DNA from 3 places in the Mesorhizobium sp. B2-5-7 genome. Region 3 is predicted to be linked to each of the others. Evidence: predicted binding sites of a transcription regulator. Region 3 holds the regulator's gene; each other region holds the start of a gene.
The links. Region 3 encodes PhoB, which activates phosphate uptake and scavenging genes when phosphate is short. Its sites were predicted from a motif close to TGTCATNNANCTGTCAT; they were not measured.
Positions count from the first base shown of each region.

Region 1 (10,654 bases), on a different contig from region 3:
CGCGCTCGGGCCTCGGCGAATTGTCGCTGCCGGAAAACGAACCCGGCTCCTCGATCATGCCAGGCAAGGTCAACCCTACCCAGTGCGAGGCGATGACGCAGGTCTGCGTGCAGGTGTTCGGCAACAATGCGGCGCTGACCTTCGCCGGCAGCCAGGGCCATTTCGAGCTCAACGTCTACAATCCGCTGATGGCCTACAATTTCCTGCAGTCGGTGCAGTTGCTCGCCGACGCTTCGGTCTCCTTCACCGACAATTGCGTCGTCGGCATCGAGGCGCGAGAGGACAACATCAAGGCGGCACTCGACCGTTCGCTGATGCTGGTGACCGCGCTTGCGCCCACCATCGGCTACGACAACGCCGCCAAGATCGCCAAGACCGCGCACAAGAAAGGCACTACGTTGCGCGAGGAAGCGTTGGCAACCGGACTGGTCAGCGAGGCCGACTATGACCGCCTGGTGCGGCCGCAGGACATGACGCATCCGGGGTGAAGGCATTTTTCGGCAGGAGAATATCCTCACGCCAGCGCATCGACCGACACGAATTTCCGTTTTTCACCGGTTCACAGAAACGTATGCCCTGTGAACAATGTGTCGCCGGATAGGCGGCTTTGGTGAACAGTCGGCATGCTCTATCTGACGGGGCATCAACCCCATTCGGAGAGCCACCATGTCCACAAACACCTCCTTCGCCGGCAGCGGCACCGCGTCCAACAGCTCTGTCACCATCCTCGTCGGCCGCATCCTGCTCGCGGTCATTTTCCTGCTTTCGGGATTCGGCAAGCTCACAGCCATTTCCGGCACCGCCGCCTACTTCGGCGGCCTCGGCCTGCCGGCGCCGACGGCGACAGCCGTCATCGTCGGACTGATCGAGCTGCTTGGCGGCCTTGCGGTCCTCGTCGGTTTCCAGACCAGGGTCGCCGCCTGGGTGCTCGCGATCTTCACGATCGCAACCGGGCTGGTCGCCCACACCGGCTGGGCCGACCAGATGCAGATGATCCAGTTCCTCAAGAACGTCGCCATCACCGGCGGTTTCCTGCTGCTGGCCTCCTCGGGTGCCGGCGCCTATTCGATCGACGCCAAGCGCGGCTGAGGTTTTTTTCTCCCAAGGACCTGAAACGAGCGGCGCGGAATTTTCCGCGCCGCTTTTTCGTTGTGTGCTTACAGGCCTACAGCACGTCGCGGCAAATAGGATTCGCCCGACCTGCTGTAAGCTTCTGGTTTTATGCATGTCGTTGTCCCGGAACCAAGGACACTCCCGGGCGACATGCATTAGACTGCAATGGTCGCCGGCGACCGTGCCGGCAAGGGAGGGAGCCATGGGTCGCAGTGCATTGCTTCTGGTTTCGCGGCTGCTGTTTGCCGTGCTGTTCGTGCCGTCCGGCTTCCAGGCGCTCGCCAACATCGCCGGCACCACCAGCTATTTCGCCGGCCTCGGCCTGCCGCTGCCGGCGCTCGCCGCCTGGGGCACCGGCCTTTTCGAGCTGATCGCGGGACTGCTGATCCTCATTGGTTTGCAGACGCGGATCGTGGCACTGCTGCTGGCCGGCTTCTGCATCGCGGCCGGCTATATCGGCCACTATGGCCAAGGCGCCGAGGATGCGGCGCTCGCCTTCCTGCACCAGCAGATGCTGATGAAGGATATCGCGATATCGGGTGGTTTCCTGGCGCTTGCCATGGCCGGCGCCGGCGCCTGGTCGGCCGATGGGCGCGGTGCGGTTTAATATCGTCTTAAATCCAAGGACGGGCCCGAAGCCGAGCCTAGTCGACCCCCACTCCGTCTCGGCTTCGCCGGCCACCTTTCCCCGATCGACGGGGTAGAGGAAGGGCACGAACTTATTTTAGCCAACGCTACTCACGCCAGGCTCCCTTCCTCTCCCTCCGGAGGGGCGAGAGGTGGCGCTGCGAAGCAGCGACGGAGTGGGGGAAGCCGGTCCTCAAACGCGAAGCCGATGACAAGTCGAAGCCGCCGGCAAGTGGTGCGATTGAGTTGATCTAATTTCCGCGTGGGTCAGATAAATCACGCTCTAATAGGCCGTGTTCATTTCGCCGACACGCTCTGCCCGCCCTCGACCGCCAGCACCAGGCGACGGTTGGTGATGCGCGCCAGTTGCGCCAGCCGGCCGGCCGGCCGCTCGCCGTATAGGTCGGAGAGCGAGGCCGGCAGCACCAGCGCCAGCGCGCCGTTGGGGCGGCTTTCCCATTTCAGCCTCGGCATGATGCCGGGCATCGCGGCCGTCAGCAGATAAACCACGCGCATCATCGCTGCCAGTACGCGGGCGCGCTCCAGCAGGCGCGGCGGCGCCAACGCCCTGATTTCGGGCGCCACCAATTCATTGAAGACGCCATCGTGACGGTAGGCGTTGGTCAGCGCCAGGTAGGCGCGGCCGGGATGATCGACACCGATGAACGAGGCATGCGCGATGATGTTGAGCGACTGCTTGCCGCGATATTCCGGATGAGCGCGCCAGCCGATATCGGCGAGCAGGCAGGCGGCGTGGCGATAGCGCGCTTCGTCTTCCGTCTCGTCGATGCCGAACGCCTTGAAGGCCTTGCCGGTCCATTCGACCAGGTCATGCGCGTGATGGACCGAACGCGAGCGCAGAAGCGCAAGCTCCTCGGCGGCCGAGATCAGCGGATCGGCCTTCTGTTCGGCCGCGTCGAGCAGCGAATAGAGGAAACCCTCACGCACGCCTTGTGCCGAAACGACGATCCTGGACGGCTGCATCGCCGTCATGATCTCCTGCAGCACGAGAGCGCCATAGGGCAGCAGCGAACGGCGGTTCTTGGAGACACCCTCGATACCCCTCACCTTTTCGACTTCGCCCCTGGCCACCTGCTTGAGGAAGTTCTGAGCGCTTTCGGCCGATATTTCGTAGTGGTGCATGACGCCGAGCGGGTAGTTGTTCATCTCCATATGCAGCCTGGCGAGGTTTCGCCAGGTGCCGCCAACAGCGTAGAAAGTCCTGCCTTGTCCGCCCTTCAAGAGCTTGGCCCGGGCCAGTTCCTGGCGCGCGATCTTCTGCGCCTGGACGAGCGAGTTCTTCGCCATGTCCTGCAGGCGCAGGCCGCCGAGCGGCAGCGTGATGCCGTCGCCGATCGCCTCGCCATCAATGTCTATAAGCTCCAGGCTGCCGCCGCCAAGGTCGCCGGCAATCCCGTTGGCCGGGTGGAAGCCTGAGATGACGCCGAGCGCGGAATAATGCGCTTCCTGGCGGCCGGAGAGCACACGGATTTCGGTCTTGAGCACATCCTCGGCACGATGGATGAAATCGGGACCGTTGATCGCCTCGCGGGCGGCGGCGGTTGCCAGCACGTACATGTGTTCGGCGCCTGCCTGGTCGGAGAGCGCTCGGAAACGGCGAAACTCCTCCATCGAGCGCGCCACACCCTCGGGGTCCAGCTTCCCCGTCGACACGATGCCGCGGCCGAGGCCGGCCAGCATCTTTTCGTTGAACAGCATGGTCGGCGAGCGCGCCAGCCCCTCATAGACGACGAGGCGGATCGAATTGGAGCCGATGTCTATGATGGACAGCGGTCGGCGGTCCTGCAGCCGGCCCTGGGAATTGGACAGCATCAGGTGGCGGCGTTCTTCTTGCGGCGCTTGAACTGGGCGATTCGCTTGGGCGCATGCGATTTCAGCGCGTCACCCCGTCCCGACAGGCTCGGATTGGTCATGAAATATTCCTGCGCGTTGAACGGTTCCTCACCCTCCTCCAGCACCACGCGCCGGGAGGTTCCATCTGCCAATACGTCGAAACTTTGCTGATTGTCCATGATGTTGCCCAGCATGATCTGGCCCAGAATCTGTTCATGCACAGTTGGATTGGTGATCGGCACCATGGTCTCGACGCGGCGGTCGAGATTGCGCGGCATGAGGTCGGCCGAGGAGATGTAGACGATGGCCTCGTCCGACGGAAGGCCATGACCGTTGCCGAAGCAATAGATGCGGCTGTGCTCCAGGAAACGGCCGACGATCGACTTGACCCTGATGTTCTCCGACAGGCCCGGCACCTGCGGCCGCAGGCAGCAGATGCCGCGCACGACGAGGTCGATCTCCACTCCGGCGCGGCTGGCATCGTAGAGCGCGTCGATGATGATGGGATCGACGAGCGCGTTCATCTTCATCCAGATACGCGCCGGCCGTCCCTCCAACGCATGGGTGACCTCGTCCGAAATGTGCTGGAGGATGCGGTTCCTCAGCGTGAACGGCGAGATCGCCAGCCGCATCTCCGCGGTCGGCTCGGCATAGCCGGTGATGAAATTGAACAATTGGGCGACGTCGCGGGCGATCGTCGGATCGGTGGTGAAGAAGGACAGGTCGGTGTAGATGCGCGCGGTGACCGGGTGGTAGTTGCCGGTGCCGAGATGGACGTAATTGCGCAGCTTGCCGTCCTCGCGCCGCACCACCAGCGACATCTTGGCGTGGGTCTTGAGTTCCAGGAACCCGAACACGACCTGCACGCCGGCGCGTTCGAGATCGCGCGCCCAGCGAATGTTGGCCTCCTCATCGAAACGCGCCTTGAGCTCGACCAGCGCCGTTACTGACTTGCCGGCTTCGGCCGCGTCGACCAGAGCACGCACGATTGGGCTGTCGTTGGAGGTGCGATAGAGCGTCTGCTTGATCGCCACTACTTCGGGGTCGGCCATCGCCTGGCGCAGGAACTGCACCACCACGTCGAACGACTCATAGGGGTGATGGACGACGATGTCCTTCTCGCGAATGGCGGCGAAACAGTCGCCGCCATGCTCGCGGATGCGCTCGGGAAAGCGTGGGTTGTAGGGGATGAATTTCAGGTCGTCGCGGGGAACGGAGACGATCTCGGAGATCTGGCTGAGTGCCAGCGGCCCGGTGAGCACGCTGATGCGGCTCGACGAGACGCCAAGCTCGCCGGCGACGAAATCGCGCAATTCCCCAGGCATCAGCTTGTCGAATTCGATGCGGATGACGGAGCCGCGGCGGCGGCGCTTCAGCGCCGTTTCGAACAGGCGCACGAGATCTTCCGATTCCTCTTCGACCTCGATGTCGCTGTCACGAATGATGCGGAACGTGCCGGAACCCTTGACCTCGTAGCCAGGGAAGAGCTTGCCGATATAGAGGCCGACCGCCTCCTCCAGCGGAATGAAGCGGACATGGTGCTTGCGGTCCGGCAGGCGGATGAAGCGCTTCAGCGCCACCGGCAGGCGCAAGAGCGCGCTCATCTCCTCGCCATTCTTGCGATGGCGAAGTTGCAGCGCCATCGAGAAGCCGAGATTGGGAATGAACGGGAACGGATGCGCCGGGTCGATCGACAGCGGGGTCAGCACGGGAAACACCTGCTCCTGGAAATGGTCTTCCAGCCAGACCTTCTCGTCCTTTGTCAGCGCGTCGCGGGTGATGGTTTCGATGCCTTCCTTGTTGAGCAGCACCGTGAGGGCCGACAGGCTCTTCTGCTGGTCCTCCTGCAGCCGCTCGACCTCACGCAGCAATTGTTCGAGCTGCTGTTCGGGAGTGCGTCCGTCCGGGCTCTTCAGCACGATCCCCTCGCGCACCTGGCCTGCAAGACCGGCGACGCGCACCATGAAGAACTCGTCGAGATTGGCGGCCGAGATCGACAGGAAGCGGACGCGCTCCAGCAGCGGGTGATGGGTGTTCAGCGATTCCTCGAGAACGCGGCGATTGAACTGCAGCCAGGAGAATTCGCGGTTGACGAAGCGGTCCGGATTGCCTTCCGGGCTCGCTGCCGCGACATTGTTGAATTCGCTCTGTACCGGCTTCAGTTCGTTCATGATTCCTGCTCTTCCGCACGCCTCAGCCGGTTAACCGGCTTAACTTATCCTGTGGCAGGCTTTTGCGACAGTTCTCTGACAGGCTTTTGCGACAGTTTGATTTCATCGAACTTGCAAACAGACTTGATATGATCCAGATGCAGAGAGACTGCGTTAAGGAGACGATGATGGCAGGCGGTTCCATTCCCCATTTCCAGAACGATGCGGGCCATCCGGCGATCGACATCGGAGTCAAGGAATTCATGTGCACGGGCGCCAACCCGCCTTTCGACCACCCGCATGTTTTTCTCGACATGGGCGACGACAATGAGAAAGTCTGCCCCTACTGCTCGACCCTCTATCGCTATTCGCCGAAGCTGAAGGCGACCGAAACGCTGCCGGCGGGCTGCCTCTACATCGACCAGGCCGCCTGACCTTCCGATCATGAGCGAGACGCGGTCCCGGCAGGTCATGATCGCCGGGGCTGGCATCGCCGGGCTGACAGCGGCGATTGCCTTTGCCGAACGCGGCTATTCCGTGAGGGTGGCCGAACAGGCGCAGCGTCTCGAAGCGGCGGGCGCCGGCATCCAGCTCTCTCCTAACGCGACCCGCATCCTTCGCCAGCTTGGCGTGCTCGACACGCTTCTTGCCAATGCCGTCCAGCCGGAAGCCGTGGTGCTGAAGGACGCCGCGAGCCTGCGCCAACTGGCACGCGTGCCGCTTGGCGGAGCCGGCGAGGAACGCTGGGGGGCGCCCTATCTCGTGGCGCACCGGGCGGATCTGCAAGACGCCCTGATGGCGCGCGTTGCGCAACTGCCCGACATCCATCTCACCACCGGCGCGCAGGTCAGCAGCGTGGCCTCCGGTTCATTCGTTATCACCAGGACAGACGGGGTCGGCCGCAGGGTCATCGATACCCAAGGATCTCTGCTGGTCGGCGCCGATGGCGTCTGGTCAGCGGTGCGGAGGTTTGCCAGTCCAGGCAGCGGAGCCGGCTTGGCGAACAGCCATTTCTCCGGCGAACTGGCTTGGCGGGCGACGGTGAGCGCAGACAACGAGGCGGGGCGAGCCTTCACCGCGATCGGCTCCCCTGACTGCGTCACCACCTTCCTGCATCCCGGCTTTCATTTGGTCGCCTACCCCGTGAGCAGGGGTAGCGCCTTCAACCTTGCCGCCTTCACCCGGGGCGAGCGCATCGCCGACGGGTGGTCACGCCACGCCGATCCCGCCATCCTTTCAGGCGCCATGCGCCGCTCCGCGCCGGCGCTGGCGCGTTTGGTGGAACTCGCTGGCCCGTGGACCGCCTTTCCTATCCACACGGTCGAACAGCGACGCTGGACCATGCCCGAAGGCATCGCGCTGATCGGCGACGCCGCGCATGCGATGACGCCGTTCGCGGCGCAAGGTGCTGCCATGGCGATCGAGGATGCCGCGACGCTGGCCAGCCTGGTCGCCGACATCCCCGGCGACCTGACGCAAAGCCTCATCATCTGGGAGAACCTGCGGCGGTCGCGCATCGCCAAGGTCATCCGTCGCGGCGCGCTCAACCGGCTTGCTTGGCATGCCCGAGGCCCGGTGGCGTTGGCCCGCAATCTGTTTCTGGCGGCACGACCGGGAGAGAAGCTCGCAGCCGATCTGGACTGGCTTTACGGGTGGGAGCAGCAGCGGATCATCCGTCGCTGAAAGGAGCCCGTGGCAAAGCTAATTATACAGCCGCATCGACAGCCCAAGCGAAACCGGCAGCGGGTTCCACCAGCCGGTGCGCAGGCCGGCAGCGCGCAGTGCCGCCGCCGTCCAGGTGTTGCAACCGATCAGCGCGTTGAAATGGCCATTGGCCTCATAAAAGCGATCGAAATTGGAGTAGGCGGCATTGTCGATGACGATCGGACCGTTCGGCCCCTCTTGAAAGCTCGCTTCGATGAAATCAAGCAATGCGGCAAAACGGTCTTCGCCCACGTCGAAGCCGGCGACATCGGGGTGCGGCTCGGGAATATTGCCGGCGACGGCGACATGCATCACCGACGCATCGAGCGTCAAAGCCTTGAACGCGGGCAGCGCCTTCAATTGCGACCATGTCGGCGTTTCCAGGTAGAAGGCGCGCCCACCCCAGCCGAAGACGAGGTAGCGCACTTCGGGCGCGTCCGATGGCAGGCCGACATCGGCAAGGAAACGAAAGCGCCGGCGCACCTCGTCGTCCACGGGAATGGCGATGTCGGTGTGGATCGGATTTTTCAGCACCAATATGTGCCGGATGCCCTCGCCCGCTGCGGCTGCCGGCCAGAGCGGCCGCGGCACCAGCGTGCCGAGCGACACGGCGAGCACCAGTGCTGCAACCAGAATGGCCAGGAAACGCAGGAGTTTTCTCATCGGTGCGGCTTCGCGATTCCGTCGCGGCTCAATGAAGAAGATCATTTATCGGATCGGCCAGACACTAAAAAGCCCGGCCGTGGCGCGACCGGGCTTTCCCGACTTGGCGTCAATCCGCTCAGTGCAGGATCTGCGACAGGAACAGCTTCGTGCGTTCGTGGCGGGGATGGTCGAAGAACTCGGCCGGCGTGTTCTGCTCGACGATCTGGCCCTGATCCATGAAGATCACCCGGTTGGCGACTTTCCGTGCAAAGCCCATCTCGTGGGTGACGCACAGCATGGTCATGCCTTCCTCGGCCAGCCCCACCATGGTTTCCAGCACTTCCTTGATCATTTCGGGGTCGAGCGCTGAGGTCGGCTCGTCGAACAGCATGATGCGCGGGTTCATGCACAGCGAGCGGGCGATCGCCACGCGCTGCTGCTGGCCGCCGGAAAGCTGGCCCGGATATTTGTTGGCCTGCTCGGGGATCTTCACGCGCTTGAGGAAATGCATGGCGATTTCCTCGGCCTGCTTCTTAGGCGTCTTGCGCACCCAGATCGGCGCCAGCGTGCAATTCTCGAGGATGGTCAGATGCGGGAACAGGTTGAAGTGCTGGAACACCATGCCGACCTCGCGGCGCACCTCGTCGATCTTTTTCAGATCGTTGGTGAGTTCCTTGCCGTCGACGATGATCTTGCCCTTCTGGTGCTCTTCCAGCCGGTTGATGCAGCGAATCATGGTCGACTTGCCCGACCCGGACGGTCCGCAAATGACGATGCGCTCGCCGCGCATCACCTTCAGATTGATGTCCTTCAGCACATGGAACTCGCCGTACCATTTATGCATGGCGATGATGTCGATGGCGACATCGGTGGTCGAGATATGCATCTTGGCGGCGTTGACCTTGATCTCTTCCGCGCTGACGGCATTTTCGGTGGCCATGGCTGGGGTCCCCTTGTTCTTTTGTTTAGCGTTTGTAGCCGGTGTCGAGCCGGCGTTCCGTGTACATTGAATAGCGCGACATGCCGAAGCAGAACAGCCAGAAGACGAAGGCGGCGAACACAAGACCGGATTTCGCGGTCTGCGCCGTGGCCCAGTTGGCGTCGGAGAAGTTCTGCTTGACGATGCCGAGCAGGTCGAACATCGAGATGATGAGGACCAGGCTGGTGTCCTTGAACATGCCGATGAAGGTGTTGACGATACCGGGTATGACCAGCTTCAGCGCCTGCGGCAACACGATCAAGCTCATCTTCTGCCAGTAGCCGAGGCCGAGCGAATCGGCGCCTTCATACTGGCCCTTGGGGATCGCCTGCAGGCCGCCGCGCACCACTTCGGCCATATAGGCCGCCGCAAACAGCGACACGCCGATCAGCGCCCTCAGATATTTGTCGAAAGTGACGCCGGCCGGCAGGAACAGCGGCAGCATGACGCTGACGAAAAACAGGACGGTGATCAGCGGTATGCCGCGCACGGCTTCGATGAAGATAATGCACAGCATCTTGATGATCGGCATCTTCGAGCGCCGCCCGAGCGCCAGCACGGTGCCCAGCGGCAGCGATACGGCGATGCCGACGAAGGACAGGCTCAGCGTGATCAGCAGCCCGCCCCAGCGCGAGGTTTCGACATGCGGCAGGCCGAATACGCCGCCGACCAGCAGGAAGAAGGAAGCGATCGGCAGCACCAGGAAAAGCAGGATCGCGTTCAACCCCTTGCGCGGCACACGCGGCATCAGCATCGGCACCAGCAGCGCCACGAACAGGATGGCGACCAGGATCGGCCGCCAGCGCTCCTCGACCGGATAGGTGCCGAACATGAACTGGCCGAACTTGGCGTTGACGAAAGCCCAGCAGGCTCCGCTCCAGCCATCGGGCTGAATGCCGCCTTGCGCGACGGTGGCGCAGACCGTGCGGTCCGGTCCCGTCCACTGTGCGTTGATGAACGCCCAGTTGATGACCTGCGGCAGAACCCAGGCGACGATGGCGATGCCGAGGATGGTGAGGATGGTGTCGCCGACCGAGCCGATCAGGTTCTTGCGCACCCAGGCGACGGGGCCGCTGACGCTCGCCGGCGCGGGCTGCGCCAGCGCCATTTCGGTGCGCACCCAGGATAGATCGTGTTCCTGCATGGTCCTATCTCTCCACCAGCGCCATCCTGGCGTTGACCACGTTCATGACGGCCGAGGTCACCAGGCTGAGTATGAGATAGGCGATCATCATGATCAGCACGCCCTCGACCGCTTGTCCGGTCTGGTTCAGAACCGTGCCGGCCGTTGCCGTCAAATCGGGATAACCGATGGCGATCGCCAGCGAGGAGTTCTTGGTCAGGTTGAGATACTGGCTGGTCAGCGGCGGGATGACGATGCGCATGGCCTGCGGCACCACGACCAGCCGCAGGATCGAACCGGATCGCAGCCCAAGTGCGGCCGCCGCCTCGGTCTGGCCCTTGCTGACACCCCTGATGCCGGCGCGCACGATTTCGGCGATGAAGGCCGCCGTGTAGCAGGACAGCGCCAGATAGAGCGAAAGGAACTCCGGTTTGACCTGGAAGCCGCCGGTCAGGTTGA
Region 1 is NZ_VFUO01000014.1:15,441-26,094, forward strand. It holds gene fumC (class II fumarate hydratase) at 1-488, shown strand, start outside; gene FJ543_RS30905 (DoxX family protein) at 667-1,089, shown strand; gene FJ543_RS30910 (DoxX family protein) at 1,316-1,720, shown strand; gene ppx (exopolyphosphatase) at 2,038-3,573, opposite strand; gene FJ543_RS30920 (RNA degradosome polyphosphate kinase) at 3,573-5,765, opposite strand; gene FJ543_RS30925 (zinc-finger domain-containing protein) at 5,933-6,178, shown strand; gene FJ543_RS30930 (FAD-dependent monooxygenase) at 6,189-7,427, shown strand; gene FJ543_RS30935 (TIGR02117 family protein) at 7,446-8,111, opposite strand; gene FJ543_RS30940 (amino acid ABC transporter ATP-binding protein) at 8,230-9,033, opposite strand; gene FJ543_RS30945 (amino acid ABC transporter permease) at 9,059-10,216, opposite strand; gene FJ543_RS30950 (amino acid ABC transporter permease) at 10,221-10,654, opposite strand, start outside.
Region 1: a site for PhoB is predicted at 5,830-5,846, ahead of FJ543_RS30920 (RNA degradosome polyphosphate kinase). Genes of this name have one in related genera too.

Region 2 (10,654 bases), on a different contig from region 3:
GAGAATGAGGGAGGTGATGGTGACAGCCAAGATGATACTCCTTCGACTGTTGCGCGCATGGGGCGGGCTAGGGCAACCCGGCATTGCGTGTTGCCCGTGCAACTTTCTCCCGACGGCGGCGCCTGTCAAGCGTAGGTCGCGGACCCGCGGGCAGCAACCTCGTTCCGCCGGGGATTGTTCCACAACGGCGGTTCCCATATCGGTGAAGCCGCCGTATCGGGCACTTTGCCGGAACAAAACGTAGACAGTTCTGGTCTTTCCCTCCCGAATCACTACATTCGGGGGAGATGTCCGGCTTTTCCGAAGACATGCCCTTTTTCGACGAACCCGATGCGCGGCCCACGGCCCCGTCGGGCATTGCCGCGCGCGCCATGGCTGCCCGCGGCGGCCAAAACAATGCGCCCGACTATCTCAGGGGCTTGAATCCCGAGCAGCGGCTGGCGGTGGAGACCACCGAAGGCCCTGTTCTGGTGCTGGCCGGCGCCGGCACCGGCAAGACCCGCGTGCTGACCACCCGCATCGCCCACATCCTTGCCACCGGCAGGGCCTTCCCCTCGCAGATCCTGGCCGTCACTTTCACCAACAAGGCCGCGCGCGAGATGAAGCAGCGCATCGGCATCCTGATCGGCGAAGGCAATGTCGAGGGCATGCCGTGGCTCGGCACTTTCCACTCGATCGGGGTGAAGCTGCTGCGCCGCCACGCCGAGCTTGCCGGCCTGAGGTCCGATTTCACCATCCTCGACACCGACGACGTCGTGCGCTTGATCAAGCAGCTGATCCAGGCCGAGGGCCTGGACGACAAGCGCTGGCCCGCGAAACAGTTCGCCCAGATGATCGACGGCTGGAAGAACAAGGGCCAGGGTCCGGCCGATATCGCCGAGGGCGATGCGCGCAGCTTCGCCAACGGCAAGGGCCGCGAGCTCTACAAGGCCTATCAGGAGCGGCTGCAGACGCTGAACGCCTGCGATTTCGGCGATCTGCTCTGCCACCCGATCCGCATCCTCCGCGCCAATCCCGATGTGCTGAAGGACTATCACCGGCGGTTCAAATACATCCTCGTCGACGAGTACCAGGACACCAACACCGCCCAATACATGTGGCTGCGGCTTCTGGCGCAGAGGCCGAGCGGACCACAACCAGCGCGAAGTGGTTCTCCGGGTGGGCGCGTTCCAAGTTTTTCCGGTGTTTCAGATAGAACGGAAGCGGCTAGCTATAGACCCGCAACTCCAGAGGACGAATCAACAGTTTCGGCCGAAGGCCGCAAGCCCGACCGGGCGTCCGAGCCGTTGCGAGGCCCCCGCGGAGGGCCCGCGCCGGCAGGCGCGGAACAGCCCGTGAGCGAAAACAAAGTCAATATCTGCTGCGTCGGCGATGACGACCAGTCGATCTATGGCTGGCGCGGTGCCGAGGTCGACAACATCCTGCGCTTCGACAAGGATTTTCCGGGCGCCACCATCATCCGGCTGGAGCGCAACTACCGCTCGACCGCGCACATACTGGGCGCCGCCTCCCATCTCATCGCCTACAATGAGGGCCGTTTCGGCAAAACGCTGTTCACCGACCGCAACGATCCGGAGGACGGCAAGGTCAACGTCCACGCCGCCTGGGATTCGGAGGAGGAAGCCCGCGCCATCGGCGAGACCATCGAGGCCTACCAGCGCCAGAAGCACAATTTGAACGACATGGCGATCCTGGTCCGCGCGTCCTTCCAGATGCGCGCCTTCGAGGACCGCTTCATCACGCTCGGCCTTAACTACCGCGTCATCGGCGGTCCGCGTTTTTACGAGCGCATGGAAATCCGCGACGCGCTGGCCTTCTTCCGCGTCGTCGCCAACAGCACCGACGACCTCGCCTTCGAGCGCATCGTCAATGTGCCCAAGCGCGGCTTGGGCGAAGCGACCATCCGCCAGATCCACGACACGGCGCGCGCCTTGCGCATCCCGATGCTGGAGGCGGCGGGTACACTGGCGGAAAGCGACGAGCTGAAGCCGAAACCGCGCGCCGCGCTGCGCGAGGTCGCTGCCAATTTCGAACGCTGGCAAAAGGCGCTGGAAACCACGCCGCACACCGAACTTGCCGAGACCATTCTCGAGGAGAGCGGCTACACCGACATGTGGAAGAACGACCGCTCGGCGGAAGCCCCCGGGCGGCTTGAGAACCTGAAGGAACTGATCCGTTCGATGGAGGAGTACGAATCGCTGCGCTCCTTCCTCGAACATGTCGCGCTGGTCATGGATGCCGAGCAGAATGCCGGGCTCGATGCCGTCTCCATCATGACGCTGCATTCGGCCAAGGGCCTCGAATTCGAGACCGTCTTCCTGCCCGGCTGGGAAGAAGGCCTCTTTCCCCATCAGCGCGCACTCGACGAAGGCGGCCGCTCCGGGCTCGAGGAAGAGCGGCGGCTCGCCTATGTCGGGCTGACGCGGGCCAAGAAGAACCTGCATATCTGGTTCGTCTCCAACCGCCTCATCCACGGGCTCTGGCAATCGACCATCCCGTCGCGCTTTCTCGAGGAACTGCCGGAAGCCCATGTCGAGGTCGCCGAAGCCGGCAACTCCTATGGCGGCTACGGCAATCCCTATGGCGGCGGCTCGTTCGCATCCGGCCGCGGCGGCGGCCAGGGGGCAGGAAGACAGAACCCCTATGGCGCTTCGCGCTTCGACAATATCGGCGGCACTTCGGGCGGCGGGGAAAAATCCGGCGCCTTCTCTAACACCTATTCGACGCCGGGTTGGCAGCGTGCGCAGGCCAACCGCACCGAGGCGACCGACCGCAACTGGGGCACGCGTTCGGGCCATCAGGTCGAACGCATCGGCTATGGTGAAACAGACTCCGGCTACGGCGCCGGCCGCACCAGCGTCAAAGGCCGCACCATAGACGGTGAACTGGTCGCCAAATCCGTGTCCGACACGCCGTCCGCCTTCAGCGTCGGCGACCGCGTCTTCCACCAGAAATTCGGCAACGGCAACATTTCAGCCATCGAGGGCAACAAGCTGACCATCGACTTCGACAAGGCCGGCCAGAAGCGCGTGCTGGACGGGTTTGTGCTGCCAGTGTGAGGCTGCCAGCCTCGAAGGCTGACGTCCCGCCTCAATCCACCTTCTTCTCGCCCCGCTCCCCGGCCTTCACGATATCGCCCGTCGTAAACAGGATTTCCTTCAGTTCCACGCGCCAGTCCGTCTTCTGGCGCAGCAGGAATTCGAGGTCCATGCCGAAATGCTTGAACTCCTCGCTCTGCGCGTTCTTCATGATCGCCTTGGCCTGCGGGTTCTTCTCGACCGACATGCGCTGTTCGTACCAGCTGATCGCTTCCGCCTCCTCGATCAGCGAGGTGATCATGCGGGCAAAGGTCCGCACTTCCTGCGACAATTCTTCCGGCGGTTCGTGGTACTGGTCGAAACCCATGTCGTCCTCCCTCAACGGCTCACGGATGGAGCCAGGCATTGGCCCGCATCCATGAATGCGCGGGACGCGCCGCGGGTTCCGGGATCACGGCCACAATTCGGGATGATGGATCCGCGAACTATCTCACGACACTGGCGCAGCGCCGCCCTCTTCCGTGCGCCGCGCGATGAACGCGTCGAGCACGCCTGACGTGGCGGCCGCCGCGGCCGGCGGCTCAAAATCGGCAAGGGTGCGCTTCCAGATGCCGGTGGCGCGTTCGGTGGCGGTCTTCGAGCCGCTTTGCGTCCAGTTGCCAAAATTCGACCAGTCGGCCACCAGCGGCTCGTAGAAGGCGGTGCGGTAGCGCGCCATGGTGTGGCCGGCCGAGAAGAAGTGGCCGCCCGGCTGCACTTCGGCGATCGCCTCGAAGCCTATTGCGTCGTCGTCGCCGGGGGTCGCCGCACAAAGTTCCGCGACCGTCTGCAGCGCCTCGATGTCGGTGACCAGCTTTTCCAGGGAAACGCTCAAGCCCCCTTCCAGCCAGCCGGCCGCGTGGATGCAGACGGTGGCGCCCGACAGCACCGAGCCCCATAGCGCGAACTGCGTCTCGTGCGCGGCCTGCGCGTCCGAAATGTTGGCCGCGCTGCCGCCCCCCGAGCGCCAGGGCAGACCGGTGAAGCGCGCCAATTGGCCTGCGCCCAGCGTGGCTTTGACGTGCTCCGGCGTGCCGAAGGCCGGTGCGCCCGATTTCATGTCGACATTGGAGGAGAAGGAACCGTAGACCACCGGCGCGCCCGGCCGCACGATCTGCGCCAGCGTCAGCCCGGCCAGCGCTTCGGCATGCTGCAAGGTCAGCGCGCCGGCCACGGTGATCGGCGCCATCGCACCGGCCAGGCAGAACGGCGTGATGATCAGGACCTGGCCCGCCTTGGCGAAATCGATGATGCCTTGCGCCATCGGAATGTCGAGCTGGCGCGGCGAGTTGGTGTTGATGACGGTGTAGCAATGCGCGCCCGAGCGGAACTCGTCCTCGGACAGCCCGCGCGCCAGCCTGATCATCTCGAAACTGTCATCGACCTGCGGCGTGCCACGCGCGAACACGAACGGAAATTTGTCCGACAGGGTCAGCTGCGCCCGGTTGACGGCATAGTGGCGGAAACGATTGTCGATGTCCTGCGGTTCGATGCATGGCCCCAGCATGTGCAAGACGTCGAAATGCTGCACCAGCTTGATCAACTCCTCGAAGGCGACCAGCGTTCCGGGCCGCCGGCCGCGCTCGAGATCAGTGACGTTGGGCGCGCCGGAGCCCGCCAGGAACGTCATCGAGCCCAGTTCAAGCGACAGGTCGCGATTGCGCGCTCCGGCATAAGCGTGGATCGATCGCGGCGCCGAGGCTAAGGCTGCCGCCACCATGTCGCGGCCTATACGCACCATGTCGGTGTCGGGGTCGACCAGGGCGCCGGCGCGGGCGAGCACCTCGCGCGCCTCGGGCAGCAGCACCTTGATGCCCAGTTCTTCCAGCACGCGCAGCGCCGTGCCGTGGATCGACGCCACCTGGTCGTCGGAAAAGATCGGCTGCGGCAGGAATGGGTTCTTCAGCGACCGGTAATTGGGCTTACGGCTTGATTCGCTGCCTGCCTCGCCCATGCGTCCGCGCCGGCGTTCGCGCCTCGTATCCCGTGCAGCGTCATCGACCATCAGAAACTCCTCCTCATTGCCGCATCGCCCTGCCCTGGGGACCGTAGGGCGAAGCCGCGATGACCCGCGCCGTCCGTTCGACGCCGACAATGTGCACGCAAAGCGCCATCTCCTCCCCGGCGAAATCGTCGTCCACCAACGCCAGCGCGACGCTCTTGCCGATCGTGGTAGCCAAATCCGCCCGAGGCGCCGACAAAGCCACCCCCGATAACCACTGCGCGATAGTGCGGCTTCAAGGCTTCCGCTCGCGGTCAGTTCGAAGCCGGCATCATATCCGTACTAGACATAAGTGTCTATTACGCCAAACACGCTCTATGGGCGGTCACTAATTCCCGCTCTCCTGGTTTTTATCTGCACATGGAGAGACCGGCGAACCCGTATGGCGCACTGTCACGCAAGCATCATGTTGACGCCTTAGATCGCTTTCGGGGAGGCACGCGCGGCATCATCGATGCGGCACCTCTTTTTCATTTTTCCTTCGGCCGCTCCGGCGTGCTTCGTCATAAAGAGGATTGTCCATGAAACACCTGTACCGAACCGCCTCGCTCGGCGTCGCGCTGGCCTTGTTCACCGCCCTCACCCCGGCGCTTGCCGATGGCGTGGCCTACATCAACAAGGGCCTCGTCGGCGTCGGCCGCATCCCGGCCGACCAGCGCGACAAGTTCGGCGAGACCTTCGGCTCGGGCTCGGGCATGGCGATCGACATTTCGGGCTGGACGCATGATGCCGGCACCTACAAGGGATCGCTCTGGCTACTGCCCGACCGTGGCTACAATGTCGCCGGCACCACCGACTACCGGCCGCGCCTCAACACCATCGCCATCGAGTTCACGCCTGTCGCGCCGGGCGCTGCTCCCGCCGCCGGCCAGGAGCAGACGGGCGTCAAGGCGACGCTTGCCGACACCATGCTTCTCACAGACGACACGGGCGCCGATGCCACCGGCCTCGATCCGCTGTCGGACGTACGCGCCGCGGCCGGCGACATGCCCATGCTGCCCGTCGCCACCAATGGCAAGCTCGCGCTCGACAATGAAGCCATCGTGCGGCTGCCGGACGGCTCGATGTTCATCTCCGACGAGTACGGCCCCAACATCTACAGGTTCTCCGCGCAAGGCCGCCTGATGTCGGCGACCCAGCCGCCTGCGGCTCTCGTGCCGATGCGCAAGGGAGCGCCGAACTTCTCCTCCGACAATCCCGGCCCGGGCGCCGCCGACCCTGATCCGAAGGATCCCGAAACCGGGCGCCAGAACAACCAGGGCCTCGAAGGCATGGCGATGACGCCGGACGGCAAGTTCCTGATCGCCGTGCTGCAGTCGGCGCCCCGGCAGGATGGCGGCGATTCACCCTCGACACGGCAGAACACGCGGGCGCTGGTCTATGATGCCTCCGACCTCGCCCATCTGAAGCTCGCGCATGAATATGTCGTGCCGCTGCCGGTGTTCAAGGATGCCAAGGGCAAGACCAAAATCGCCGCGCAGAGCGAGATCGTGGCGCTTTCGGCCACGTCCTTCCTGATGCTGGCGCGCGACAGCGGCAACGGCCAGGGCCTGAAGAAGGGTGACGCTTCGCTCTACCGCCAGATCAACATCGTCGACGTCTCCGGCGCGACCGACATCGCGGGCGGCGCCTTCGATGCGGCCGACAAGCCGGTCGCGCCCAAGGGCGTGCTTGATCCCTCGGTGACGCCGGCCAAGCTGACGCCGTTCATAGACATCAACGACGCCACCGCGCTTGGCCACTTCGGCCTGCACAATGGCGGCGCGAAGGACCACAACGAGCTTTCGGAGAAGTGGGAAGCGATGTCGTTGGCCAGCGTCCTCGATCCCAAGCTGCCCGACGACTATTTCCTGTTCGTCGGCAACGACAATGACTTCCTCGCCCAGGACGGCTTCCAGGTCGGCGCGCCTTACAAGGCCGACGACGGCGCCGATGTCGACACCATGTTCCTGGTCTATCAGGTCACGCTGCCAGGTCTCGGCAAGAAGTAGCGATCACTGCACAAGCGGGCGCGCCTGGCGCGTCCGCCTGGATGGCACCATCAATTAAAAGCCCCGCTCCCGGAAACGGTAGAATGGGCCTACTACTTTTGCACGACTTTCGGTTTTCCACTCAGATATATTGTCTTGTATGCCTCGAAAATTGCCTCTAGGTTGCATTTATCCTCCAGTACTGGAACAAGATTCAGAAGAGATCTCATTCCCGATAGCAAAGAGAACGCTAGGATCGAGGCCGCCTCCTCAAGTTCGCTTTCGGTGACCGACGGTTCGATCTTCAGCTCGATCCAACCAGGCCGAATTTCCTGGAGATGCCGAACGAGCGAGGTCCAGGTCACATGCGCCGAGTCAGCGGATATTTCCCGGTAGACATGGGTCTGCCTGGGAAAAGGCGTCTGTATGTCGGAAATTTGGAACTTCCCTTTTGCCCCGGCACTTCTCCTCAAGAACTCTTGCAAATGCTTTTCCGCTTCTTTTGCAAGCTTTCCGGCGCCATTCGCCATGAATTTTTTGGCACGTGATCGCCGACTGACCTCGTCGTCGGATCGCAAGAGGTCGATATATCCGTCCTCCGTCTCAGCCAGAAACAGATGCAATGAGCATTCGATCGCCGAGCGGCAGGTCGATCGAAATGCAAGATCTCTGCCGGCATCGACCAGAACCAATGCAGACTGCGTTTCGGAAAGCAGCCGAGCCAAGAGCGCTAGTGCTGCAGACTTTTTCTCAGCGCGCTCAGTGTCATACAAGTCAACTTTGTCGAGCTCCAACGAATTGACGCTTCTCAGAAATTCGCCGAACCAGTCGCGCCAAACCTCGCGTATAGGCATAGCTGCTCCCTCCCGTCCCATGCCGCCAGCGTAGCCTGTCCTGCTTTACCCACTCATAGCTTGAGTTGCGGTAGCCAGCCAACCGCAGGCACCCATTGCACATTCAGCAGAACGCGGCCGGAAATCGCTTCGCGGGCAAAGCGGCTATGATTGAGTCACCCATAAGTCGCACCACGATCCTGTTCCGCTGCGCCATTGTCGCAAAGCGACTTTCTGAAATGGCGTAGCTGTCACTGCTATGACGTCGCATTGTCGCTGGATGAATGAGATAGTGACGCGGATGGAAAAGCAAATGACCCTGTCGAACGGCGCTAAAATCAGGGAACTGCGGGAAGCAGCCGGCATGACTCAAGACAAGCTGGCCGCCATGAGCCGAGTCGACAGGCGCACCGTCCAGCGTGCCGAGCAAGGGACTCGGCTGCAGATGGAGACGTTGTCGAGCCTAGCCGCTGCACTGGGTGTGCTTGTCGCCAACATTATCGTCAGCGGCGTCCGCCAAGAGGACATCGACGATCTCAGCGCAAAGAGCCTTATAGTGCTCAACCGGATCAGGTCCGGCATGATGTTGCTGAATATTGTGCGTGACAGCTATGAAGGGACAATCTCATGCGAGGCTGAGCCGACACCCGAGAACATCGAGGCGCTGTCAGCGGTCATAGTGAAGCTTGAGTCACTTATGCCTCAGCCTTGGGAGCGGCCGCATCAGCGACTGTTATTTCCTCTATCCCAAAGGTTGAAGGCGGCAGTGGAGGTGGGCGAGCAGCTCAGGCAACTTGAAGGGTGGGGAATCGCTTTTTATGCCGGCACCTACACCGCCCGAACTCAAGTTCCGATGTGGGATAGTGACCTAAGCGAGATGTTCATCTCCAACCGGTCCCCTTACGAGCTAGTCACTATGTGTCGCGTGATTATCGCCCATTCCGACCAGAGCGACCGGATCACGACTAAGGCCAATGACATTTTCGTCCCGACAAAGCCTCCCTCCGAGGCATCGGCCGAAAACGACAAGAAGCCTTTGGACGACGAGATACCCTTTTAGTTCCAACGTGGGTTGAGCTGGATAAAGGAGACATCAAATGGGGACATCCACGGACTCTCTGAAGCGTTATGCGTAATACGAAGTTAGGAAATGATTAAGAAACACGGTTTATGGTCTCTGGCATGACGAAGAAAATCGTATCCTTTCGGCTCTCGGCACATGAGATCGAGCTCATCGAGAAAAGCGCCCGAAGATTCAAAGTGAGCCGTTCACAGGCTCTCAGCGCGGCCATTCGAGCGTTCGACCAGAACTATATGGCCGAAGACGAAACGTTTGTTCAGCGCACTCCCTGGTGGTTCGAATCCCTCGATGGTGACACAAGATGAGCAAGCTGGATCCAAATAAGCTTGTAATGGTTCTCGCAGTGATCACGCTCGTGGTTATTGCCGCGATGTCGGGATACCGGCTGCAGATCGGCCCGAGCGGACTGACATTTGAGCACAGCGGAGCTGCCGATGCTGCTGCAAACTCGAAGGTGATCGCCACGGTGCCGTCCCATTGACGAATGCAGTCGACTTTGGAGCCAGGAAGCTTATTCCTCCGGCCGGGTAGTGTACTGACCGTCGGCCGGTGCTTGTTGAACGTGAGCCGCTTCGCCGCGCAGTCCACAAAGGCCTACTTCAAGAATTCCGCGTCCTTCGGCACATCGGCATCGATCGGCTCGGCCGTCCTGCTCGACACGGCCATGATCTTGCCGGCTGCCGACAGGTTGGGCCGCACGAAGACCTGAGCGGGAGGTCGATGATGTCCTGGTTCATAAGCGCACGCAGCCGGACGACGCGTTCTTGCCGATCGAATTCCATTCCGGCGAGCCTGACCGATCGACGGTCACTGCGCCTCGGCGCAGGGTGCATCTCGGTCCGGCCTGCGATATCGTGGCGGGCCAGAGTCACATTTGCCAGGTTGCCCGCCATGGACGAAAAAATGCCCGCACGCCGGCGTACCGGCGACCTGACCAGCGGCCCGATCCCGCGCACGCTGCTGCTCTTCGCCTTGCCGGTGCTCGGCTCCAACGTGCTGCAATCGCTGAACGGCTCGGTCAACGCCGTCTGGGTGGGCCGCTTCCTCGGCGAGTCGGCGCTGACCGCGACGTCCAACGCCAACCTCGTCCTGTTCCTGATCCTCGGCACGGTGTTCGGCATCGGCATGGCGGCCACAATCCTGGTGGCGCAGTCGGTCGGCGCCCGCGACCTGCCCGAGGCGCGCCGCATCGTCGGCACCAGCGCCACCTTCTTCTTCCTCGTTTCAGTGGTGTTCGCGGTCTGCGGCTGGATCTGGGTCGATGCCATCCTGGGCGCGCTCGGCACGCCGGCCGACGCCTTGCCGCTCGCACGCTCCTACCTGCGCATCATCTTCGTCGCCGTGCCGATGATGAACCTTCTGTCCTTCGTCATGACCGTGCTGCGCGGTGCGGGCGATTCACGCACCCCCTTCATCTTCATGGCATTGGCGGTCGTGCTCGACATCGTGCTCAATCCCCTGCTCATCCGCGGCATCGGCCCGTTTCCTGAACTCGGCATCGCCGGTTCCGCCACCTCGACCCTGATCGGCCAGACCGTGAGCGTCGTCGCCATCCTCATCGTGCTCTACGCGCGCAAGCATCCGTTGCGGCTGGCCGGCGCCAATCTCGTCCTGCTGCGCCCGGATCCGGCGCTGCTGCGCATCGTCGTCTTCAAGGGCGTGCCGATGGGCCTGCAGATGATCGTCATCTC
Region 2 is NZ_VFUO01000001.1:169,289-179,942, reverse strand. It holds gene FJ543_RS00815 (glucose/quinate/shikimate family membrane-bound PQQ-dependent dehydrogenase) at 1-30, opposite strand, end outside; gene FJ543_RS00810 (UvrD-helicase domain-containing protein) at 288-3,059, shown strand; gene FJ543_RS00805 (hypothetical protein) at 3,091-3,405, opposite strand; gene FJ543_RS00800 (trimethylamine methyltransferase family protein) at 3,529-5,082, opposite strand; partial or broken gene FJ543_RS31365 (glycine cleavage T C-terminal barrel domain-containing protein) at 5,096-5,267, opposite strand; gene FJ543_RS00795 (esterase-like activity of phytase family protein) at 5,601-7,070, shown strand; gene FJ543_RS00790 (hypothetical protein) at 7,163-7,903, opposite strand; gene FJ543_RS00785 (helix-turn-helix transcriptional regulator) at 8,196-8,942, shown strand; gene FJ543_RS00780 (hypothetical protein) at 9,065-9,268, shown strand; gene FJ543_RS00775 (hypothetical protein) at 9,265-9,444, shown strand; gene FJ543_RS31360 (hypothetical protein) at 9,526-9,672, shown strand; gene FJ543_RS00765 (MATE family efflux transporter) at 9,855-10,654, shown strand, end outside.
Region 2: a site for PhoB is predicted at 5,471-5,487, ahead of FJ543_RS00795 (esterase-like activity of phytase family protein). Genes of this name have one in related genera too.

Region 3 (10,654 bases):
TCTCGTGCTGGTGCTGCTCGGCGGCGTCGCCATCTCGCTGTTCGCCGGTTCCTGGCAGGCACTGTCGACCTTCGGCTTCTCCTTTCTGACCACCGAGAGCTGGAATCCCGTCACCGAGAAATTCGGCGCCCTGGCGCCGATCTATGGCACCATCATCACTTCGGCCATCGCCATCCTGATCGCTGTGCCGCTCGGCATCGGCATCGCCATTTTTCTTACCGAGCTTTGCCCGCGTCCGCTTCGGCGCCCGATCGGCATGGCGGTGGAACTGCTGGCCGGCATTCCTTCGATCATCTACGGCATCTGGGGCCTGTTCGTGCTGGCACCGTTCCTGCAGACGACAGTGCAACCTTTCATCATCAACGTGTTCCACGGCATTCCCGGCCTTAACAGCCTGTTTGCCGGGCCTCCTTATGGCATCGGCCTGCTGACCTCGGCGATGATCCTGGCCATCATGATCCTGCCTTTCATCACCTCGATCACCAAGGATGTGTTCGATACGGTGCCGCCGGTGCTGAAGGAGTCCGCCTACGGCATTGGCTGCACGACCTGGGAGGTAACACGCCGGGTCGTCGTCCCCTACACCCGCATCGGCATCATGGGCGGCGTCATGCTTGCGCTCGGCCGTGCACTCGGTGAAACCATGGCGGTCACCTTCGTCATCGGCAACGCCCACCGGATCAGCGCCTCGCTGTTCGCGCCGGCAACGACGATCTCGGCAACCATCGCCAACGAATTCACCGAAGCCGTCGGCGATCTCTACACTTCCTCGTTGGTGGCGCTCGGCCTGATCCTGTTCGTCATCACCTTCCTCATCCTTGCCATCGCCCGCTACATGCTGATGCGCATCGATGCCCGTACCGGAGTCTGACCGATGTCGACAGCCGCATCGCTTCACCAGAGCCGCAAGCGCAAGAACGGCGTGATGATGACGCTCTGCGTCGTCGCCGCCGGCATCGGCCTTGCCTGGCTGGCGCTGATCCTCGGCGCGCTGCTCTATAAGGGCCTGTCGGGCGTTTCGCTCTCAGTGTTCACGGAAATGACCCCGCCGCCCGGTGATGCCGGTGGCCTGCTCAACGCCATCTACGGCAGCATCGTGATGACTATTATCGGCATCGTCGTCGGCACGCCGATCGGCGTGCTGGCCGGCACCTACATGGCCGAATATGGCCGCTTTTCGAAGCTCACCACCGTGGTGCGCTTTATCAACGACATCCTGCTGTCGGCGCCCTCAATCATCATCGGCCTGTTCGTCTACGAATTGATGGTACGGCCGATGGGGCATTTCTCGGCCATCGCCGGTGCCGTGGCACTGGCCATCCTGGTCATTCCCGTCGTGGTGCGTACCACCGAGGACATGCTCAACCTTGTGCCGAACGCTTTGCGCGAGGCCGGCACGGCGATTGGCGCGCCGCGCTGGGTGGTGATCCGTTCGGTGGCCTACCGCGCGGCGATGTCCGGCATCGTCACCGGCATATTGTTGGCCATTGCCCGCATTTCCGGCGAGACCGCGCCACTTCTTTTCACGGCGCTGAACAACCAGTTCTGGTCGAGCAACCTCAACGCGCCGATGGCCAGCCTGCCGGTCACCATTTTCCAGTTCGCTCTCAGCCCCTACGAGGAATGGCAGCAACTGGCCTGGACCGGCGCACTCATAATCACATTGACGGTTCTCGCGCTCAGCATCTTTGCGCGCAGCCTGACCGGACGCAGAGAGGACAAATGAGCCAGATGTTGTCTCCAGACATGACGATTGCCGCCGAGGCAGCCGCCAAGGCGAAGATCGAGGTCAAGAACCTCAATTTCTACTACGGCCAGTCGAAGGCGCTGAAGGACATCACCTTGTCGCTGCCCGAGCGCAGCGTGACGGCCTTCATCGGACCGTCGGGTTGCGGAAAGTCGACGCTGCTGCGCGTCTTCAACCGCATCTACGAGCTCTACCCCAAGCAGACCGCCGAGGGTCAGGTGCTGCTCGACGGCCAGAACGTTCTCGACCGCTCGCAGGACCTCAACCTGTTGCGCACCAAGATCGGCATGGTGTTCCAGAAGCCGACGCCGTTCCCGATGTCGATCTATGAGAATATCGCCTTCGGCGTCAGGCTCTATGAGAAGATCGGCAAGGCCGAGATGGACGGCCGTGTCGAGCAGGCGTTGAAACGCGCCGCGCTGTGGAACGAGGTCAAGGACAAGCTCAATGCCAGCGGCCTCAGCCTGTCGGGCGGCCAGCAGCAGCGGCTTTGCATCGCCCGCACCGTGGCGGTCAAACCGGAGGTCATCCTGCTCGACGAGCCGGCCTCGGCGCTCGACCCATTGTCGACCGCCAAGATCGAGGAATTGATCGACGAGTTGCAGGCCGACTACACGATCGTCATCGTCACCCACAACATGCAGCAGGCCGCGCGCGTGTCGAAGCAGACGGCTTTCATGTATCTGGGCGAGCTGGTCGAATTCGACAAAACCGAGAAGATCTTCACGTCGCCTCGCGAGAAGCGCACGCAGGACTACATCACCGGCCGCTTCGGCTGATCTCACGCATACGAGGACCAGGATCATGGCCGAACACACAGTCGCAGCCTTCGACGAGGATCTCGGACAGATCAGCAAGCTGATCAGCGACATGGGCGATCTCGCCGGCACGATGGTCGGCGGCGCCACCAAGGCGCTGCTGAATTCCGACAACGCGCTGGCACAGCGCGTCGTCTCCGACGACGCCATCATGGACGCGCGCCAGCGCGAACTCGATGATCGCGCCATCACCCTGATCGCCAAGCGCCAGCCGATGGCCGACGATCTGCGTCATGTCGTCGGCTCGATCCGCATGGCGGGCGATCTCGAACGCATCGGCGACCTTGCCAAGAACATCGCCAAGCGCGTCGGCTCGGTCGGCCTCACCGCCACGCCGCGCGACTTGTCGCATTCCATCGACTCCATGGCGCAGCTGGTGCTGATCCAGGTGCAGGGCGTCGTCGAGGAATATGCGGCCGGCGATGCCGCCGCCCTCGCCAAGCTCAGGAATGACGACGAACGCATCGACGTCAAATACACTTCGGTCTTCCGCGAACTCCTGACCTACATGATGGAGGATCCCCGCAACATCACGGCTTGCACGCATCTTTTGTTCTGCGCCAAGAATCTCGAACGCATCGGCGACCATGTGACCAACATCGCCGAGAATGCGTATTATGTGCTGACCGGCACGCAACTGCCCGCCAACCGTCCGAAGCAGGACGAGACGGCGATGTCGGTGCCGGCGGCTTGACGGCAGGGATGATCGATCGATGATCGCGCCACGCATCATGGTGGTGGAGGACGAGGAGCCGCTGGGCGTGCTCCTCCGCTACAACCTGGAGTCCGAGGGTTACCAGGTCGAGGTGGTGACACGCGGCGACGAAGCCGAGATACGCCTCCAGGAAAACGTGCCCGACCTGCTGGTGCTCGACTGGATGGTGCCGGCGGTTTCCGGCATCGAACTCTGTCGGCGCCTGCGCATGCGGCCCGAGACGGAGCGATTGCCGATCATCATGCTGACGGCGCGCGGCGAGGAGAGCGATCGCGTGCGCGGCCTCTCGACCGGCGCCGACGACTATCTGGTCAAGCCGTTCTCGACGCCGGAATTCATGGCCCGGGTCAAGGCGCTGCTGCGCCGCGCCAAACCGGAAGTGCTGTCCAGCGTGCTCAAGGTCGGCGACATCGTGCTCGACCGCGAATCGCACCGGGTCTATCGCAAGAAGAGCGAGATCCGGCTCGGACCGACCGAGTTCAGGCTGCTCGAATTCATGATGCGCCATCCCGGCCGCGTGTTCTCGCGCAGCCAGTTGCTCGACAATGTCTGGGGCGAGACGATCTACATCGACGAGCGCACCGTGGATGTGCATGTCGGCCGCCTGCGCAAGGCGGTCAACAATGGCCGCATGCCCGATGTGATACGCACCATCCGTGGCGCGGGCTACGCAATCCGCGAGGATTGAGATCAGGCCACGTTCTTGCCGGATCTCACCTGCACGCCCGGCGCGAAGATCTCCTGGTCGACGAAGGTGAGCGCGCGCATGGCGCAGCCCTCGCGGATCAGCGGCAATTCGTTCGGCTCTGTATCGAAGGAAATCGACGTCGAATGCTGGCCGCCGGCGGTCTGGGCGATGGCCTCACGCAAGGCCGGCTCGATCAGATCGAAGGCGGCGGCGCTGACGCCGACCATCGCAACCGGCGCCGGATCGATCAGCGCGAACAAGCTGCCAAGGCCATAGCCCAGCGCCTCGCCGGCCTTGCGATAGGCCTCGCGCTCCGGTCCGTCTCTTTCGCGCGCCGTGGCCGCCAATGCGCGCATGTCGGCGTCGCTGACGTCGACCGGTTTGGCGTCCTCACCCATCTGTCCTGCATTACGCCAGATGGCATAGTTGCCGGCATAGGCCTCGACGCAGCCGCGCCGCCCGCAGCGGCAGAGCGCGCCGCCGGGGCGATGGATCATGTGGCCGAACTCGCCGCCTGAGGAATGGGTGCCGGTGAACAGCTCGCCCTTCAGCACCAGGCCCATGCCGATGCCGTGCGAGAGCAGGATGGCGATGAAGTCGTCGCGGTAGCGCTCGGGGTCGCGCCAGCGCAGCGCCACAGCCATCATGTTGCAGTCGTTCTCCATGGTGGCGGGGATGCCGAATTCGGCTTCGAGTATATCGGCGAAGGCAATGTCCGTCTGCGGCGTGATCGGCGACCACAGCATGGCGCGCGCCTCGGTGTCGGTGATGCCCTGGATCGCCAGCGCGATGCGGGCAATGCTGGCGACATCGAGGTCGGGATCCTCGAGGCGGCGCCGGACGATGGCCACGCATTCGCCGATCAGCGCCTCGCGCGACATGGTCAGCGTGTCCAGCCGGCGCTGCTCCTCCGATATCACCTGGCCGGCGTAGTCGATGACGGCGACGGAGAGGAAATTCAGCGACAGCACCAGGGTCATGACCGCCGCGGCCTCGGGGTTGAGACAAAGGCCCACCTGCGGCCGGCCGCGTTTCAGTGAGCCGGCCTCGTTCGGCTTGCCTTCGCTCAGGATACCTTCGCCGATCAGGTCGGCTGATATCGCCGATATGGTCGAGTGGCTGAGGGCGGTAGTAGCGGCGATCTCGGTGCGCGAGGGCTGGCCACCCCGGCGCACGGCTCCAATCACCATTGCGCGGTTGCGCCGGCGCAGATCGTCGTGGCGGATTCCGACCGACATCATTCCCTCCCCGTCGCCGCGGTTCTTGACGCCCCCTCGAACACCTCCGGCAACGGGTCGAATACTGGCAGAAGCGGCTGGGGCTGTCATTTATTTATTGCGGGGCTCGAAAAAAGGCTTCCGGCACCTCAAAATCCGTCAGAATCAATGTTGACAGTGCTCAGGCGATGGATCAGTGTTTTTTCGAGGCTCGAAAAAATAGGGCCTTTGTGCCGGCCTTAGGGCCAGTTTGGTCGCGCCACACGCGGGCGCAGGGAGGATATCATGAAGAGATTCACAGTCGCCGTTCTGGCGGGTGTCGCCATGTCGCTGACGCTGGCGTCGGTCGCGCAGGCGAAGGGCAAGGTCATCGGCGTGTCGTGGTCCAACTTCCAGGAGGAGCGCTGGAAGACCGACGAGGCGGCCATGAAGAAGGCGATCGAGGCCGCGGGCGACAAGTACATTTCCGCCGATGCGCAGTCCAATCCCGGCAAGCAGCTGACCGATGTCGAGAGCCTGATTTCGCAGGGTGCCAATTCGCTGATCATCCTGGCGCAGGACGCGTCGGCCATCGGCCCGGCGGTACAGAAGGCGCTCGACGAGGGCATTCCGGTCGTCGGCTATGACCGGCTGATCGAGAACAAGGACGTCTTCTACCTGACCTTCGACAACAAGGAAGTTGGCCGCATGCAGGCCCGCGAAGTGTTCAAGGTGAAGCCTGAGGGCAATTACGTCTTCATCAAGGGCTCCGGCGCCGATCCGAATGCCGACTTCCTGTTCTCGGGCTCGATGGAAGTGCTGAAGGCGGCCATAGACAGCGGCAAGATCAAGAATGTCGGCGAAGCCTATACGGACGGCTGGCTGCCCGCCAACGCCCAGAAGAACATGGAACAGTTCCTCACCGCCAACGACAACAAGGTCGACGCCGTGGTCGCCGCCAATGACGGCACCGCCGGCGGCGTCGTCGCGGCGCTGACGGCGCAGGGGCTCGCCGGCACCGTGCCGGTCTCCGGCCAGGACGGCGACCACGCCGCGCTCAACCGCATCGCGCTCGGCACCCAGACCGTATCCGTGTGGAAGGACGCGCGCGAACTCGGCAAGAACGCCGCCGAGATCGCCTCGCAACTCGCCGACGGCAAGAAGATGACCGACATCGCCGGCGTGAAGGACTTCACGACGCCTGGCGGCAACACCGTCAAGTCGCTGTTCCTGACCCCGGTGGCCATCACCAAGGACAATCTCAACCTCGTCATCGACGCCGGCTGGATCAAGAAGGACGAAGTCTGCACGGGCGTTGCCGCGGGCAGCGTCGCGGCCTGCAACTGAGCTTGATCGCCTGAACAGCCGGAAGCGCCGCGGCGTTCCAATTTCCTTGTTTTCGCAATTCCGGACGAAAAACCGCTACGCACTTTTCCTGGAATTGCTTCCAAGCCGCGGCGTTTTCCCGACAAGATTTGTGTTTCCGCCGCTGGCGGCTAACTTCTGGGCTCTGGTCCGGCATCCGCGTCAGGCGGCAAGCCGCTGGGAGGACATCCATGACCGACACGACCGCAACCTCGCAGGCCGATACGGCGCGTGCGTCGGAACTCGGCGCGGTCGCGCGTTTCCTGAAGGCGACCGAGATCGACACCCGCATGCTCGGCATGATCGGCGCGCTGCTGCTGATCTGGGTCGCGCTGCATGTGATTTCGAGCCTGCGTCTCGGCGTCAATCCGCTGGATTTCGACAGCCGCACGTTCCTCACGCCACGCAATCTGTGGAACCTGTCGGTGCAGACGTCCGCGGTCGCCATCATGGCCTGCGGCATGGTGCTGGTCATCGTCATGCGCAACATCGACCTGTCCGTCGGTTCCGCCGAGGGCTTGATCGGCATGGTCATGGGCTTTGCGCAGGTACATTTCCTGGTTCGGTTCGTGGGACTTGAACTCGGCAACCCATGGATCTGGGTCCTGGCACTGGTCATCGGTCTGGCGCTCGGGCTTTTGATCGGCGCCTTCCAGGGCTTCGTCATCGCCTATCTCGAAGTGCCGGCCTTCATCGTCACGCTGGGTGGCCTGCTGGTCTGGCGCGGCGCCGCCTGGTGGGTCACGTCAGGCCAGACGGTGGCACCGCTCGACGCCACTTTCCAGCTGATGGGCGGCGGACCGGCCGGATCGATCGGCGCCACCTGGAGCTGGATCGTGGGTATCGTCGCGTGCCTGGCCGTCGTGTTCGCGCTGTTCAACGGGCGGGTCCAGCGCAAGCGCTTCCGCTTCCCGCTGCGGCCAATCTGGGCCGAGACGCTGCTCGGCGTCATCACCTGCGCCGTCATCATGGGCGCGGTCTGGCTGGCCAACTCCTATCCATGGCCGATCGGGATCGTGAACCGGTACGCGGCCGCCAACAACATCACCGTGCCGGAGGGCGGGCTGTTCATCGCCCACGGCATCGCCATACCGGTGCTGATGGCGGTCGCCGTCGGTCTGGTCATGACCTTCATCACCAACCGCACCCGTTTCGGCCGTTATGTCTTTGCCATCGGCGGCAATCCGGAAGCGGCCAATCTCGCCGGCATCAACACGCGCTGGATCACGATGAAGGTGTTCATGATCATGGGCGTGCTGGCCACGATCGCCGCCGCCATTTCGTCGGCCCGGCAGAACTCGTCCACCAATGTGCTGGGAACATTGGATGAGCTGCTCGTCATTGCCGCGGCCGTCATCGGCGGCACCTCGCTTGCTGGCGGCTCGGGAACCATCATCGGCGCCATGCTCGGTGCATTGCTGATGCAGTCGCTGCAGTCGGGCATGGTGCTGCTCGGTGTCGATTCGCCGTTGCAGAGCATCGTCGTCGGCGCCGTGCTGGTCATCGCGGTCTGGCTCGACACCGTCTATCGCAAGCGGGTTTAGGGAAACGACCATGGCTGACAAAACCGCTCCCGTAACGGCCCTCACAACTGCGCCCACTGGCACGCCGCTGGTCGACATGCGCAACATCTCGATCGCCTTCGGCGGCATCCGCGCCGTCGACGACGCCTCGATCGATCTTTTCCCCGGCGAGGTCGTGGCGCTGCTCGGCCACAACGGCGCCGGCAAGTCGACGCTGATCAAGATCCTGTCCGGCGCCTACAAGCGCGATGCGGGGCAGATCTTCGTCAATGGCGAGGAGGCAGCGATCTCCAACCCGCGCGACGCCAAGAAATACGGCATCGAGACGATCTACCAGACGCTGGCGCTGGCCGACAATGTCGACGCCGCCGCCAACCTGTTCCTCGGCCGCGAGCTGATGACCGCCTGGGGCACGCTCGACGACGTCGCCATGGAGGCCGAGGCGCGCAAGGTGATGGGGCGGCTCAATCCCCGCTTCCAGCGCTTCAAGGAGCCGGTGATCAAGCTGTCGGGCGGTCAGCGGCAATCGGTGGCGATCGCGCGCGCGATCCTGTTCAATGCCCGCATCCTGATCATGGACGAGCCGACGGCGGCACTTGGGCCCCAGGAAACCGCCCAGGTCGGCGAGTTGGTCAGGCAGCTCAAATCCGATGGCATCGGCATCTTCCTGATCAGCCACGACATCCACGACGTGTTCGAGCTGGCCGACCGTGTCTGCGTGATGAAGAACGGCCAGGTGGTCGGCACCGCCCGCACGACTGACGTCACGCAGGACGAGGTGCTTGGGATGATCATCCTGGGCAAATGTCCTCCAGGTGCCATACCGGGGCCGGGTGCGCTGAAGATTGCCGCCTGAGGCCGGTCAGGCCGCTTTGGGCGCCCCGTTGCCGTTCACGTGATATGCCAGTGATCACGATGGTTTGACCTGACCATTGTGTTGGCCCGGCGACTTGCCCATAAAAGGTCCTGTTTTGCTCATGGACCGCATCATCCGTTGAAGAAGCTTTTTCCAATCGTCGCGTTCATTGCCGTTGCACTGATCAGCATGACCATGGCGGGGTTCGCTTATTTCGCGACGCAGGAAGCCGCCCGCATCAAGTTCGAAGGGGCGGCCGATGACGCCCTCAACCGGATCGAGAGCCGCATCGACCTGCACCTGTCGCTGCTGCGCTCGACACAGGCCCTGTTCGACGCACGCAACGGCGATATTTCCCAGAACGAGTTCAAGGCATTCTTCAAGGCGCTGGATGTCGACAACAATTTCGCCGGCCTGCGAGGCATCGGCTTCCTGCGGCTGGTCAGGACGGGCGACGAGGCAGCGGTGGAACGCGACACCCTCCACGATTTCGGCGCCAGTCATCCGGTCTATCCGGATACGACGCAGGCCTGGCGCACGCCGATCGCGCTTTTCGAGCCGCTCGATCCGTCCAACCAGACCATCATCGGCTACGACATGTTCAGCGAGCCGGTGCGGCGTGCGGCGATCGAAAAAGCCATGGCCGACGACCAGCAGCATGCGAGCGGGCTGGTGCAACTCGGCCAGGGCATGGGCGTGGCGCAGACGTTCACTGGCTTCCTGGTCTATGTGCGGCTCAATGTGGAAACGGCACCGGAGGTCATCAACGCATCGCGGTCCTCGACCGCCGGCTTTCTCTATGCGGCCTTTCGGGCCCGGGACCTGTTCCAGATCGCGCTCAGCCGTGCGCCGCTGCTGCCGGTCAACACCGAGATCTATGATGGAGCGGTGAACGGCGACAACCTGTTGTTCCGCTCGGAGACGCCACCGGCCTCATCCCTGGGAGACCGGCTGCTGGTCACCCGCAAGATGACCGTGGCCGGACGCCCGTGGACCGTATTGTTCAGGCCAACCAGCGCCTTCTCGCAACCCTCTTCGCGCGCCATCCCCGTGATGCTGGGGCTGTTCGGCCTGCTCCTGGCAGGCGCCATCGCGCTGGTGGCGCGCTATCAGGAGCGAGCCTATGACGCGGTGTCGGCCTTGCACGAGACGACGGAAAAAAGCCTGCTCGAAAAGGACCTGATGCTGCAGGAGATGAAGCATCGCATCAAGAACTCCATCACCAGGGTGCTGGCGATCGCGCGGCAGACGGCTTCGCGGGCAACCGACGTCAATGAGTTTTCCGCTTCCTTCTCGGCCAGGCTGCAGGCGATGGCCGCCTCGCAGGACATGTTGACGCGCTCGCGCTGGCAGAAAGCCGACCTTGCCGATCTGCTGCGCATCGAGCTTGGCCAGGTGTTCGGCAAGGAACTGCCGGACGGGCTCCTGTCAGGCCCGGAGGTGCTGCTCGATGAAACAACGACGCAGGCGCTTGGCCTGACCTTTCATGAACTCGCCACCAACGCGCTGAAATACGGCGAAGCCGGCAATTTCGTTGGCGCTCTCAAGGTGAACTGGTCGCTGGAAGGGCGGGGGCGCGAGCGGACGCTGGCGCTGAACTGGCGGGAGGCGGGGAAGAAGAGGGTACAGGCGCCATCGCGGACGGGATTCGGCACCAAGCTGATCGATCTCAATGTCACGCGCGAGCTGCGCGGCACGATCAGACGCGATTTTCAGGCCGATGGCCTCAAGGTGGAAATCAAAATT
Region 3 is NZ_VFUO01000002.1:447,687-458,340, forward strand. It holds gene pstC (phosphate ABC transporter permease subunit PstC) at 1-871, shown strand, start outside; gene pstA (phosphate ABC transporter permease PstA) at 875-1,726, shown strand; gene pstB (phosphate ABC transporter ATP-binding protein PstB) at 1,723-2,526, shown strand; gene phoU (phosphate signaling complex protein PhoU) at 2,552-3,259, shown strand; gene phoB (phosphate regulon transcriptional regulator PhoB) at 3,279-3,968, shown strand; gene FJ543_RS09665 (ROK family protein) at 3,971-5,206, opposite strand; gene xylF (D-xylose ABC transporter substrate-binding protein) at 5,471-6,511, shown strand; gene FJ543_RS09675 (sugar ABC transporter permease) at 6,721-8,073, shown strand; gene FJ543_RS09680 (ATP-binding cassette domain-containing protein) at 8,084-8,908, shown strand; gene FJ543_RS09685 (CHASE domain-containing protein) at 9,047-10,654, shown strand, end outside.